One region of the Streptomyces sp. SudanB52_2052 genome, then DNA from elsewhere that is predicted to be linked to it. Evidence: riboswitches for the same ligand, from Rfam matches in the RefSeq annotation. Region 1 holds a riboswitch; each other region holds the start of a gene.
The links. A riboswitch is a leader RNA that binds a small molecule or an ion and turns the genes downstream of it on or off. The one in region 1 is predicted to bind cyclic di-AMP.

Region 1 (2,888 bases):
CGACGGAGACGCCGTGCGAGCGCAGGAAGGCGACCGGGTCCACGTCCGAGCCGTAGCCCGGCGCGGTGCGGATCTCGAAGTGCAGGTGCGGTCCGGTGACGTTGCCGGTGGCGCCGGAGAGGCCGACCTGCTGCCCGGCGGACACGGTCTGGCCGGCCGAGACGGAGAGCTGGGACAGGTGGGCGTACTGGGCGTAGTGGCCGTCGTTCAGCTTGATGACGACCTGGTTGCCGTACGCACCGCCCCAGCCGGCGGAGACGACCGTGCCCGCGCCGACGGCCTTGAGGGAGGTGCCGGTCGGGACGACGAAGTCGACGCCGGTGTGGTAGCCGCTGGACCACATGCTGCCGGACATGCGGTACGGGGTGCCGACGGTGGCACCGTCCACCGGGGAGCTGTAGCCACTGGCGTTGCTCTCGGCGGCCGGCTTGGCGGCGGCCGGCTTCGGGGCGGTCTCCGCCTTCGCGGACGACTCGGCCGCAGCGGGCTTCTTCGCCGGTTTCTCGGCCGAGGCCTTCGGCACGGACGGCGCCTTGGGCGCGCTCGTCGCCGCCTTCTTGCCGATCGAGAGCTTCAGGCCGGGGTGGATCAGCGACGGGTCGTCGCCGACGGCGTCGCGGTTGTCCGAGTAGAGCTTCTTCCAGCCACCGCTGACGTTCTGCTCGTCGGCGATCTTCGCGAGATAGTCACCGGCCTTCACGGTGTACGTGCGCGCGCCCGTGGCCTTTTCTGGAGCCTTCTTCTCGGCGGCCGGTGCGGACTGGACGGCCTTTTCCGGGGCCGACTGCGGGGTGGCGGCGTGGGCGCCGGCGGCCCCCATGAGCGGAAGGGCGAGAGCGGCCCCGCCGGTTCCGGCGACGGCGATGGAGCGGGTGAAACGCTGGGTCTTCGGGCGGCGGTGCTTACCCTTCGCGGGCATGGCGAATTCCTCTCCGGCGCCTACGAGGTGAGCTGTCGGGTGCGGGCTGGAGATGCCCGGCCGCGCCGAGGCGCGGCTTAACCCCAAGCCGTTCCGGGAACCGGAACAGGCGTCGTACCTGTGGGTCCCCCGCTCCTGCCGTACACGGGTCAGTGTGTGCGGGCTCCGGGCGGCGGCAGGATTAGGCGTCCGTCCGGATTGGTGTGGAACGTAAGCGACCAAGACGCAACGGGACAAGCTTGCGGTTGCCTGTGACGGCGTTTTTCTTGACGCGCCGCCACATTTCCCGTCACCGAGCGTGGATTACCGATCTCCCGCTTTCCGCAATGACCCTGAATAGCGCCGGAATTACGTGAACATGGCGACAACGGATCGTCACGAATATGACGATGGTCACGCGCCCCGACCTCATCTCCTTTACGATCGGGGCACGTTATATCCAAACGACCGAAGCGACCTATTCGGACAAGAACGACTACTTCCGCTTAAGACGGACGACCATGGCGTCCAGGTCTCCGCGCAGGCCGACCCGCAGCCCGTGGTGCAGCAGCACGGCACCCCGGTGAATTTCGCCCGTTTCGAGGCATTCGTACTCCGCTGTCGGGTCGAGGCCCCGCAGCCGCAGCGGCGGCACGGGCTCGCCGTAACGCTGCGCCTGGAGCCAGGCGAGGACCACGGTCTCGTCACCGAGGACGTACTGCACCGCACTCGAGCCGCCCTCCGGGGGCCGCAGCCGGTGGAGGTCACCGCGCTGCACCACGGGCCGGATCTCCTTGTAGAGCCCCACCCAGTCCCGCGCCTCGGCGAGCTCCTCGGCCGTCCACTTCGTGAGGTCGCCGCCGACCCCGAGCACCCCGGCCATGGCGCTGACGAACCGGAACCGCAGGGAACTGGCCCGGTGGTTGAGCATGGCGTTCGGGCTGTCGGTGACCCAGGCGGCCATCACGCGCGCGGGGTGGATCTGGCTGAAACCGTGCTGGATGGCGAGCCGGTCGAGCGGATCGGTGTTGTCCGAGGTCCACACCTGGTCCGTGCGGCTCAGCACGCCGAGGTCGATCCGGCCGCCGCCGCCCGAGCAGGACTCGAAGGCCACGCCCGGGTGGGCGGCCCGCAGCCGGTCCAGCAGGGCGTACAGGCCGTGCACGTGGTCGACCCAGAGCCGCTGCGGGTAGGGGTCGCCGGGCCAGCCGGCGTCGGTGAAGCAGCGGTTGAAGTCCCACTTGACGTAGTCGATCGGGGCGCTGGAGAGGAGTCCGTCGAGCTGCTCCCACAGATACTCCCGGACGTCCTCGCGGGCGAGGTTCAGTACGAGCTGATTGCGGAACTCCGTCCGCTTTCGTCCCGGTTGGTACTGCACCCAGTCGGGGTGGGCCCGGTACAGCTCGCTGTCCGGGTTGACCATCTCGGGCTCGACCCAGATGCCGAACTGCATGCCGAGGCCGTGCACGTGGTCGGCGAGCGGCTTCAGCCCGCCGGGGAAGCGGTCGGGATTGGGCGTCCAGTCGCCGAGCCCGGCCCGGTCGCTGGTGCGCGCCCCGAACCAGCCGTCGTCGACCACGAACAGCTCGACGCCCATGGCTGCGGCCCGCTCGGCCAGCGCCCGCTGCTGCTCCTCGGAGATGTCGAACTCGGTGGCCTCCCAGGAGTTGAACAGCACCGGCCGGTCCCGGTCGGCGTCCGGGATGACGTGGGCCCGCTGGTAGGCGTGCCAGGCCCGGCTCGCCCCGCCGAATCCGCCGTCGGTCCAGAGCCCGGCGAAGACGGGGGTGGTGTACGACTCCCCCGTGCCCAGCATCAGCAGGCCCGAGTCGTCGTGGCCGGCGCCGCCGGTGATCTGCACGCGCGCGTCCGGGAGTTGGGCCACGGCGATCCGCCAGGACCCGGACCAGCCCAGGGCGCAGCCGTAGACCTCGCCGCGCTCCTCGGTCGCGTCGGTGTCGAGCGCGACCCACGGCAGGTGCTGGTGGGA
Region 2 (2,888 bases), 6.6 Mb from region 1:
CGATGCTCGTCGGCTTGGACGGGCCGCTCTACGCTCGTCGGCTCGGACGCGCCGCCCTACGCTCGTCGGGTCGGATGCTTGCAGCCCGATGCTCGTCGGCTTGGACGGGCCGCTCTACGCTCGTCGGCTCGGACGCGCCGCCCTACGCTCGTCGGGTCGGATGCCTGCAGCCCGATGCTCGTCGGCTTGGACGGGCCGCCCTACGCTCGTCGCCTTGGACGCGCCGTCCGACGCTCGCCGCCCCGACGCTCGTCGGCCCGGCCCGGCCCGGCCGGCCCGGCCCCGCCCCGACCGACACCGCCCGTGTCACCGGCGTCGCGTCGACGTCTCCCGACGTGCCGTTCCCGGCGGCGTCGACGGCTGCCTGACGGTGTCCCGCAGCTGCGCCGGAACCCTGACGGGGACAGACCGGGGCGACGCCGGCTCCTCCGCCGGCCCGGCGGGCTCGTCGCGCAGGCCCGCTCGCCGGACCAGCCGGGGGAGCAGCCCCCACAGGCCGACACAGACCAGGAAGGTTGCCGCGCTCGCCGCGATGCCGCCGGCCCGGCCGGTCGTCACATCGACCACCAGCAGGACGGAACCGCTGAACGCGAACACGAGCACCACCAGGCCGGTGGTGGCCAGGCGCGAGGAGACCTGCACGATGCGCGGCTTGGCGCCCTGCTGGAAGAGCGAGCGGTGCAGCGCGGCCGGCGCGGTGAACAGCGCCGCGGCCAGGACCGCCAGCAGCAGCGTGATGACGTAGGTGACGCGCTGGACCGTGTCGAGGTCCTCGAAGCGCGAGGTGAAGGCGAGCGACAGCAGGAAGGCGAAGAGGATCTGTACGCCCGTCTGGGTGACGCGGAGTTCCTGGAGCAGCTCGACGAAGTTGCGGTCGGCGCGCTGCAGCGGCGTCTCGTTGCGTGCGGTGCAGGGACGGTGCTCGGCCATGGGTGACGGGTAACCACCTGAGCCCGTATCACGCTCCGGCGTGCGGCGGCGCGTCAGGACGCCGCCGCACGCCGGGCGCTTACTTCACGCGCCCGTACCAGACGCTCTTGGTCCAGATCTTCTGCAGCCGCACCACGTCCCCGGTCTTCGGGGCGTGCCAGAGCTTGTTCTTACCCGCGTAGATACCGACGTGGTACACGCTCTTGCCCGAGTGGAAGAACACCAGGTCCCCCGCCTTGCGGTTCTTGGCGGAGATGTGACGGGTCTTGTTGTACTGCTGGGCGGCCGTGCGGGGGAGCTTCTTGCCGGCCTTCTTGAACGAGTACAGCGTCAGCCCGGAGCAGTCGAACCGGTGCGGCCCGGTGGCCCCGTACTTGTAGGGCGAGCCCTTCTTCGAGGCCGCGATCTGGAGTGCCTTCGTCGCATGCGTGGCTGCCGCGGCCTCCGAGGAGAAGCCGGGGGCCACGATCGAGCCGCCCACCGCGGCGATGGTGAGGGCCGAGGCCGTACCGGCCCGGACCATGAGCGACGGGACACGATTGAGCGCAGTCATGCGCAACCCTTCGTCAGCCGCCTGTGAAGGATGACCTGTCGGATTCGGGCTGGCGAAGTTGCCCGGCCGCTGACGCGGCTTCACCCCAAGGGCTGCTCGGGCCCGGTCATGGCGTGACCGTCCCGGCGACCCGTCGTGCTTGGGTCCTCCACTCCTGCCGATCCACTTCCGTCGACCGGTCATCCGGGCGGCGGCAGGACTCGGCGTCCGCCCGGATCGCCCCGCCGTTGTGGCGGGGGCTTGTCGTCAGACAGGGATCTTGACTCATCGTTGTCCGGAAATCCCAACCGAACCGGGGATTTGTGTTGTTACTCACCACTCACCCGTTCGGGTGGACACGTCTGTGTTCGAGCCACCGTCGACAGCTCCGCGGACCGCCGGACCAGGCATGGAATGTCCCATTCCGCCCCACGGCTACGCGCGTTGCGCAACTGTGGGGGCCCAAAAAAAGGATCCCCGTCTACTCCGAACAGGGGTACGTCGTTCGGCCCGTTTCGACTCAGGCCCGGACGCTCCGTCGACAGGGCGGACGTCCGGGCCGTCGGATCCGCGTCAACTGACGGACTCGGGCGGCAGGGTGAGCCTGGCCGTGCGCCGCTCACCGTCCAGCACTCGCAGCGCCCGGGCCAGCGTGCCGGCGTGCAGTTCCGTCTCGCCCCGCTGGTGCATCAGGGCCAACGCGTCACGTAGCGCGGTCGCCTTGCCGACCAGGGCCTGGGCGGCGCGCAGTCCGCGGTAGGTGTCGCCGTGCAGCGCCGGGTTGATCCGGCCGAGCAGATCGACGACATCGAGGTAACGGTCGATCAACTCCGCCTCGGCGCGGGTCAGCGCGGGCAGCGGCGGCAGTTCGGGCGGCAGCACCGGAGTCTCACCGTCCGGTCGGCGCGGCCAGGGTGGCCTCGCGGTTGGGGAGGATCCGGTCCACCAGGCCGTACTCCACCGCCTCCTGGGCGGTGAGGATCTTGTCCCGCTCGATGTCCGCGCCGACCTGCTCCCGGGTGCGGCCCGTGTGCCGCGCGAGCATCTCCTCCATGCGCGTCCGGATGCGCGTCAACTCGTCGGCCTTAATCGCCAGATCGCTGGCCTGGCCGTGGACCGGCTCGGGCAGCGACGGCTGATGGATCACCAGACGCGCGCCGGGCAGCACGGATCGCTTGCCGGGTGTGCCCGCGGCCAGCAGTACCGAGGCGGCGGCCCCGGCCTGGCCGAGGCAGACCGTCTCCACGTCGCAGGTGACGTAGCGCATCGTGTCGTAGATGGCGGTCATCGCGTGGAAGGAGCCGCCGGGGGAGTTGATGTAGAGCGCGATGTCGCGGTCCGGGGCCTGGTGCTCCAGGTACATGAACTGGGCCATCACGTCGTTCGCCGACGTCTCGTCCACCGGCGCGCCGAGGAAGACGATCCG
Region 3 (2,888 bases), 4.2 Mb from region 1:
CCAGGTCGAACATGGCCTGGTCGATCAGGCGCTGCTCGGTGGCGTCGTAGCCGACGAGCTCCGGGCCGATCTGCTCGATGACCGCGAGGACGGCCTTCTCCACGCCCTTGCCGAGGTAGCGGTTCGAGTCGCCGTCGCGGAGCTCGATGGCCTCGAAGGCGCCCGTGGAGGCGCCGGACGGGACGGCGGCACGACCGGTGCTGCCGTCGTCGAGGCCGACCTCGACCTCGACCGTGGGGTTGCCTCGGGAGTCCAGGATTTCCCGGGCTACGACGACGTCGATGGACGGCACGAGCATCTCCTTCTTCATGTGACGCGGTGACGCGGGTCGCGTGGACCCGGCGGGGTGCGGGCCGGTGGCTCGCGACATGAGCCTAACCGGCTCCGGGCGATCGGCCACCGGGTCGCCCACCCCATGGACAGAACCGAGAGTAAATTGTTTCCGAACGGAACAAAGCCGAAGCGCAAAGCCCGGCAGAAAAAACCCCGCCCCGGCGCGTACGGGGGAACACGCGCCGGGGCGGGGAGCCCGTGGGGACGGGGGTGGGCCGTGCCCGTGGGGACGGGCGGGCCGCTGCTTACTTCAGGTGCAGCTGCTGGCCCGGGTAGATGAGGTTGGCGTCCTCGACGATGTCCTTGTTCAGCTCGTAGAGCTTCTCCCAGCCGCCCTTGACCTTCTTCTCCGCGGCGATGGAGCTGAGGGTGTCACCCTTGACGACCTTGTACTCGCCGTCGCCCTTCTTGACCTTCTTGCCGGTCGGGGTGGTGACGGTCTTCTTGGCGGCCGGGCGCTCGTCGGAGCGGGAGGCCGGCTGCTGCTGGGTCTCGCGGGTCTCGGTGCTCTGCTGCGCGGAGCTGCCGGAGTCGCTGGACGAACCGCCACCGGTGTAGCCGGCGCTCGACAGGCCCTTGCCGCAGACCGGCCAGGCACCCTTGCCCTGGCCCGCGAGGACCTTCTCGGCGATCTCGATCTGCTGGGCCTTGGTGGCCTGGTCGGCGGTGGAGGCGTACTTGGTGCCGCCGTAGCCGGCCCAGGTGGAGGCGGAGAACTGCAGGCCGCCGTAGTAGCCGTTGCCGGTGTTGATGGACCAGTTGCCGCCGGACTCGCACTGGGCCACGGCGTCCCACTCGGAGGCGGTGGCGGCGGAGGCGTTGCCGGCCGCCATCAGCGGGGCGGCGACGGCGGCGCCGGTGACACCGGCGACGGCGATGGCGCGAGTGGCCTTGGACGGACGACGGTGCTTGCCCTTGCCGGAAAACAGCATGGATGGATCCCCTCACCGACGCCTGCGAGGTGAGCTGTCGGGTTCGGGCCGGTTGAGTTGCCCGGCCGCGCCCCTCCCGGGACGCGGCTTCACCCCAAGCCCTACCGGCGCAACAAGCCGGTCGGGCACCTACCTTGGGTCCCCCGCTCCTGCCTACGGCGCTTGACGCGACGACTGTTCCCGTGCGGCCGCTGGCAGGATTCGGCGTTGCGGCAGCCGGGGCTCGCGGTGGCGAGCGGTCATGACCGTAGACACGCGATCGGCGGAATTTCAAAGACGATCAGGGCTTCTGAGATCTATCTCTCACCGCACTTATACGGGACATTCACCGCGAAACATGACGCGAACTCGCGCGGTTTCGAGGCGACTTCCGCCGCCGCTTCCGCTCTGTCCCACCGGCTACTTCTCGTCCGCTTCGGCCCCAACCGTGAGCCTCTGACCGGGGCGGATGAGGTTCGGGTCGGTGCCGACGGCGTCCTTGTTGCCGGCGTAGAGCGCGTGCCATCCGCCGCTGAGGTCAAGGGAGTCGGCGATGGACCAGAGGCTGTCGCCGGCTCGGACGGTGTAGGAGCCGTCCGCGGCGTCGCGGCAGGTGTCGTCGCCGCGCGAGGCGTGCCGGCCCGTGGACTCGTTCGTACGGCCGTTCGTGGGCTCGGCGTTCTCGTCGGCGCTGGGGCCGCGGTGGCGGCCCGAGCCGGTGCCGGTCAGCGCCGAAGAGGTGCCGTCCTGCAGCGAGTTGTCGGACTCGCCACTCCCGGACGTGGCCGAGGGGGAGCTGTCGGGCTCCCGGCTCTGCGGCGCGGAGTCCCCGAAATCGGATGACTTGTCGGAGTCGGCCGGTTCGTCCTCCGGGGATGAGGAAGGGGTCGACGAGGGAGCCGACTCGGAGGAGTCGAGCAGTCCCGGCGAGTCGGTCGGATCGGACGAGCCGGAGGAGCCAGAGGACTCGGAAGACCCGGAAGAGTCGGAAGAGTCGGAAGAGTCTGATGTGTCCGACTTCGAGTCCTGCTGAAGGCCGGAGAGCAGTCCGCAGGTGCGCCACGCGCCGACGCCCTGGTCGGCGAGGATTCTCTCGGCCACGGCTATCTGCTGGGAGCGGCTGGCCAGGTCGGCGCTCGCGGCGTATTCGAGGCCGCCGTGCTTCTCCCAGTCCTCCTGGGACAGCGCGAGGCCGCCGTAGTAGCCGTTGCCGCTGTTCTGGCTCCAGGCGCCGCCGGTCTCGCAGTCCGCGACCCGGTCCCAGGTCGTGCCGTCGGCCGCACTGGCACCGGAGGCCCCGAGGAGCGGGATCGCGATGGCGGAGCCGGTCACTCCGGCCGCGACGAGGAGAGCCGGAGCCTGGCGGGGGCGACGGTGCCGACCGTTCCCGGAGAGCATACGGAGACCTTTCGCGAGACAGCAGTGACCGGCGCGGCACAGAGGCCCGGGCCGCGCTGATGGGTGAACGTATCGGCAGACGATCACTTGTCACAAGTTCATGCCGCGTAGATCACGTGAAGATCACAGGTCTGACGGCGTGTCATGTTTAATCGGTCGCCCCGCTGGTGAGGGCGGGCCGTCACGCCGGTGTGAACTCCACCGGCAGGGTGCGCAGCCCGCGCATGATGAGGCCGCCGCGCCACC
Region 4 (2,888 bases), 2.4 Mb from region 1:
GGCGCGCAGCAGGTTGACCGTCGTCATGATCAGGTCGTCGAAGTCGAGGGCGTTCGCCTCGCGCAGCCTCGACTGGTACATCGCGTAGGCCTGGGCGAGGGTCTTCTCGAAGCCGTCGGTGGCCTGGGCGGCGAAGTCCTCCTCGTCGATCAGCTCGTTCTTCAGGTTGCTGATCTTGGCGCTGAAGGACTTGGGCGGGAAGCGCTTGGGATCGAGGTCCAGGTCGCGGCAGACCAGGGCCATCAGGCGCTTGGAGTCGGCGGCGTCGTAGATCGAGAACGAGGACGTGAAGCCGAGCTTCTTCGACTCGCGCCGCAGGATCCGCACGCACGCGCTGTGGAAGGTCATCACCCACATCGCGTTGGCGCGCGGGCCGACGAGCTGCTCGACGCGCTCCTTCATCTCGCCGGCGGCCTTGTTGGTGAAGGTGATCGCGAGGATCTGGCCCGGGTGCACGTCCCGCTCGGCGAGCAGGTGGGCGATGCGGTGCGTGAGCACACGGGTCTTGCCGGAGCCGGCGCCGGCCACGATGAGCAGCGGGGAGCCGGAGTGGACGACGGCGGCGCGCTGGTTGTCGTTCAGCCCCTCCAGGAGGGCGGCGGTGTCCACGGCCGGGCGCGGGGCGCCGTCGCGGTAGTAGGCGTCCCGGTCCGGCGGCGCGTCGAACTTCCCGCCGAACAGATCGTCCGGGATCGACTCCGGAGCGTGATCGTCCTCGGGCGGTGGCGGGGGCTCGTCCGCAGGGCCCCGCTGGGCCTGGAGGTCCGCCAGGAAGCTGTCGTCAAAGAGGCTGCTCATCGCTCTCCGAGTCTAGGGCGCCCCACTGACAGCCCGCCGCCGCCCTGAGAACATCGCCGAAACGGCCCCCCTGTCACCCTCCAGGAGCGCACGATCACAGCCCGCAGCGGAGCGGCAAAAGCGGATGACTCGTGACCAAACTCCATCATCCCATCACTCTCAGCAATGGTCTCGAGTGAGGTCACGAAAATGTATCGGGCATATCACCCATCAACCTTCACAGAGGCCACACGAGTTGGCTACCGTGCGGGCAGGCCGTACGACCCCCACCGGCGAACGTCGCCGGGCCGCGCGGCCTCCGCCGAGTCCGGTGCGCCGCCGAGCAGCCGGAGCCGGGGACCCACCGAGACCTTGGGGTGAATCGGCCCGACTCCCCTAGCGGAGCAGGCCGTAGGGCAACCCTTCCGAGATACCCGCCCGAACCCGACAGCTAACCCGGTAGGCGGAACATGGAAGGAGTCGCCTCCCTTGGCGTCGCACCGCAAGTCGCGTCCTACGGGTACGCGCGTGGCAGGCATACGGACCCCCGCCCTCGCAACGGCGGCCCTCACCTCCGTGGCCCTGCTGTCCCAGTCGGCCAACGCAGCCCCCGACGCCGACGACAAGCCCAGCCTGGAGGAAGTCGAGAAGAAGGTCGACGACCTGTACCGCCAGGCCGAGTCGGCGACCGACAAGTACAACGCGGCCAAGGAGAAGACCGCGAAGCAGCGCAAGCGCGTCGACACCCTCCTCGACGACGTCGCCCAGCGCACCCAGAAGCTCAACGAGGCGCGGGAGGAGCTGGGTTCCTTCGCCGCCGCCCAGTACCGCACCGGCGCCTCCGCCCCGGACACCGCGACGTTCCTGCTCGCGGACACCCCGCAGGACTACTTCGACCAGACCCAGCTGATGGACCGGATGACCGGCCGTCAGAAGGTCGCGGTCGACGACTACGTCACCCAGCAGTCCGAGACGATGAAGAAGCGTCAGGAGGCCACGGAGAGCCTCGCGACGCTCACCGAGTCCCAGGGCGACCTGAAGACCGCCAAGGCCACCGTCCAGCGGAAGCTCGCCGACGCGCGCGAGCTGCTCTCGCAGCTGACCGCCGAGGAGAAGGCGCGGCTCGCGGCGATCGAGAAGGAGAAGCAGGAGGAGGCCGCCCGCAAGGCCGCCGAGCTGGCCCGGGAGCAGGCCGAGCAGCAGCAGGCCCAGGAGGAGGCCGCCCAGCAGCAGGAGAGCGGCTCCTCGGCGTCGGGCTCCGGCACCTCCACCTCGACGGCCCCGGCCGACTCCTCGTACGCCACCAAGGCCGAGAAGGCCCTCGCCTTCGCCCGCGCCCAGATCGGCAAGCCGTACGTGTGGGGCGCCGTCGGTCCCGGCTCCTACGACTGCTCCGGCCTCACCCAGGCCGCGTGGAAGGCGGCGGGGGTGACCCTGCCGCGCACGACCTACGACCAGGTCAACGCCGGCACCACGGTCCCGCTCTCCCAGGCCCAGCCCGGTGACCTGGTCTTCTTCTACGACGACGTCACGCACGTGGGCATCTACATCGGCAACGGCATGATGATCCACGCCCCGAAGCCCGGCACCTACGTGCGCGAGGAGTCGATCTACTACGACGGCGAGTCGTCGATCCACAGCGTGGTGCGGCCCGCCTGAGAAGTCCCGGACGTTTTTGAGGGGCACGCGCGCGTGCCCCTCTCGTCCTGTGCGCGGCGCTCTCTAGCATCGGCGCTATGTCCGACCCCTCCCCGTCTGTCACCTTGTGGGCGATGTACGCCCTGACGACCGGCACCTTGTCGGTCAGCCTCGACTCGGCGGGGTACGAGGTCCTGTCCCGGATCGCCCTCGTCCTGGCCTGCGCGGGCGGACTGGGGGCGGTCGCGCACGCCCTGCTCCTGCCGCCGCGGCCGGACTGGCGGAGGGATACGGCGGCGGCGCTCACCTGGGTGGCCGCGACCGCCGTCGCCGGCACCGGCTTCGCCGCGGCCGGCCTGCAGCGCCCGGCCGCGGCGCTGCTGGCGCTCGCCGCGCCGCTCTGGGCCGTGTCGCTCGTCGCGGCGGGCAGGGAGCGGCGCGGGACCGTGTTCCTGCGCTGTGTGGCCACCCAG

Region 2: another riboswitch for cyclic di-AMP. It lies ahead of ACSUPV_RS35035 (C40 family peptidase); the one in region 1 lies ahead of ACSUPV_RS05190 (M23 family metallopeptidase).
Region 3: another riboswitch for cyclic di-AMP. It lies ahead of ACSUPV_RS24260 (transglycosylase family protein); the one in region 1 lies ahead of ACSUPV_RS05190 (M23 family metallopeptidase).
Region 4: another riboswitch for cyclic di-AMP. It lies ahead of ACSUPV_RS15720 (C40 family peptidase); the one in region 1 lies ahead of ACSUPV_RS05190 (M23 family metallopeptidase).

Annotation. Positions count from the first base shown of each region.
Region 1 covers NZ_OZ186796.1:1,195,484-1,198,371, forward strand. Annotated here, with positions in the region: gene ACSUPV_RS05190 (M23 family metallopeptidase) at 1-919, opposite strand, end outside; cyclic di-AMP (ydaO/yuaA leader) riboswitch at 924-1,084, opposite strand; gene ACSUPV_RS05195 (alpha-galactosidase) at 1,395-2,888, opposite strand, start outside.
Region 2 covers NZ_OZ186796.1:7,785,675-7,788,562, forward strand. Annotated here, with positions in the region: gene ACSUPV_RS35030 (DUF6328 family protein) at 307-930, opposite strand; gene ACSUPV_RS35035 (C40 family peptidase) at 1,010-1,483, opposite strand; cyclic di-AMP (ydaO/yuaA leader) riboswitch at 1,487-1,667, opposite strand; gene ACSUPV_RS35040 (hypothetical protein) at 2,036-2,344, opposite strand; gene ACSUPV_RS35045 (ATP-dependent Clp protease proteolytic subunit) at 2,352-2,888, opposite strand, start outside.
Region 3 covers NZ_OZ186796.1:5,415,252-5,418,139, reverse strand. Annotated here, with positions in the region: gene eno (phosphopyruvate hydratase) at 1-292, opposite strand, end outside; gene ACSUPV_RS24260 (transglycosylase family protein) at 579-1,265, opposite strand; cyclic di-AMP (ydaO/yuaA leader) riboswitch at 1,270-1,436, opposite strand; gene ACSUPV_RS24255 (transglycosylase family protein) at 1,665-2,642, opposite strand; gene ACSUPV_RS24250 (cytochrome P450 family protein) at 2,824-2,888, opposite strand, start outside.
Region 4 covers NZ_OZ186796.1:3,594,553-3,597,440, forward strand. Annotated here, with positions in the region: gene pcrA (DNA helicase PcrA) at 1-798, opposite strand, end outside; cyclic di-AMP (ydaO/yuaA leader) riboswitch at 1,105-1,258, shown strand; gene ACSUPV_RS15720 (C40 family peptidase) at 1,267-2,436, shown strand; gene ACSUPV_RS15725 (hypothetical protein) at 2,514-2,888, shown strand, end outside.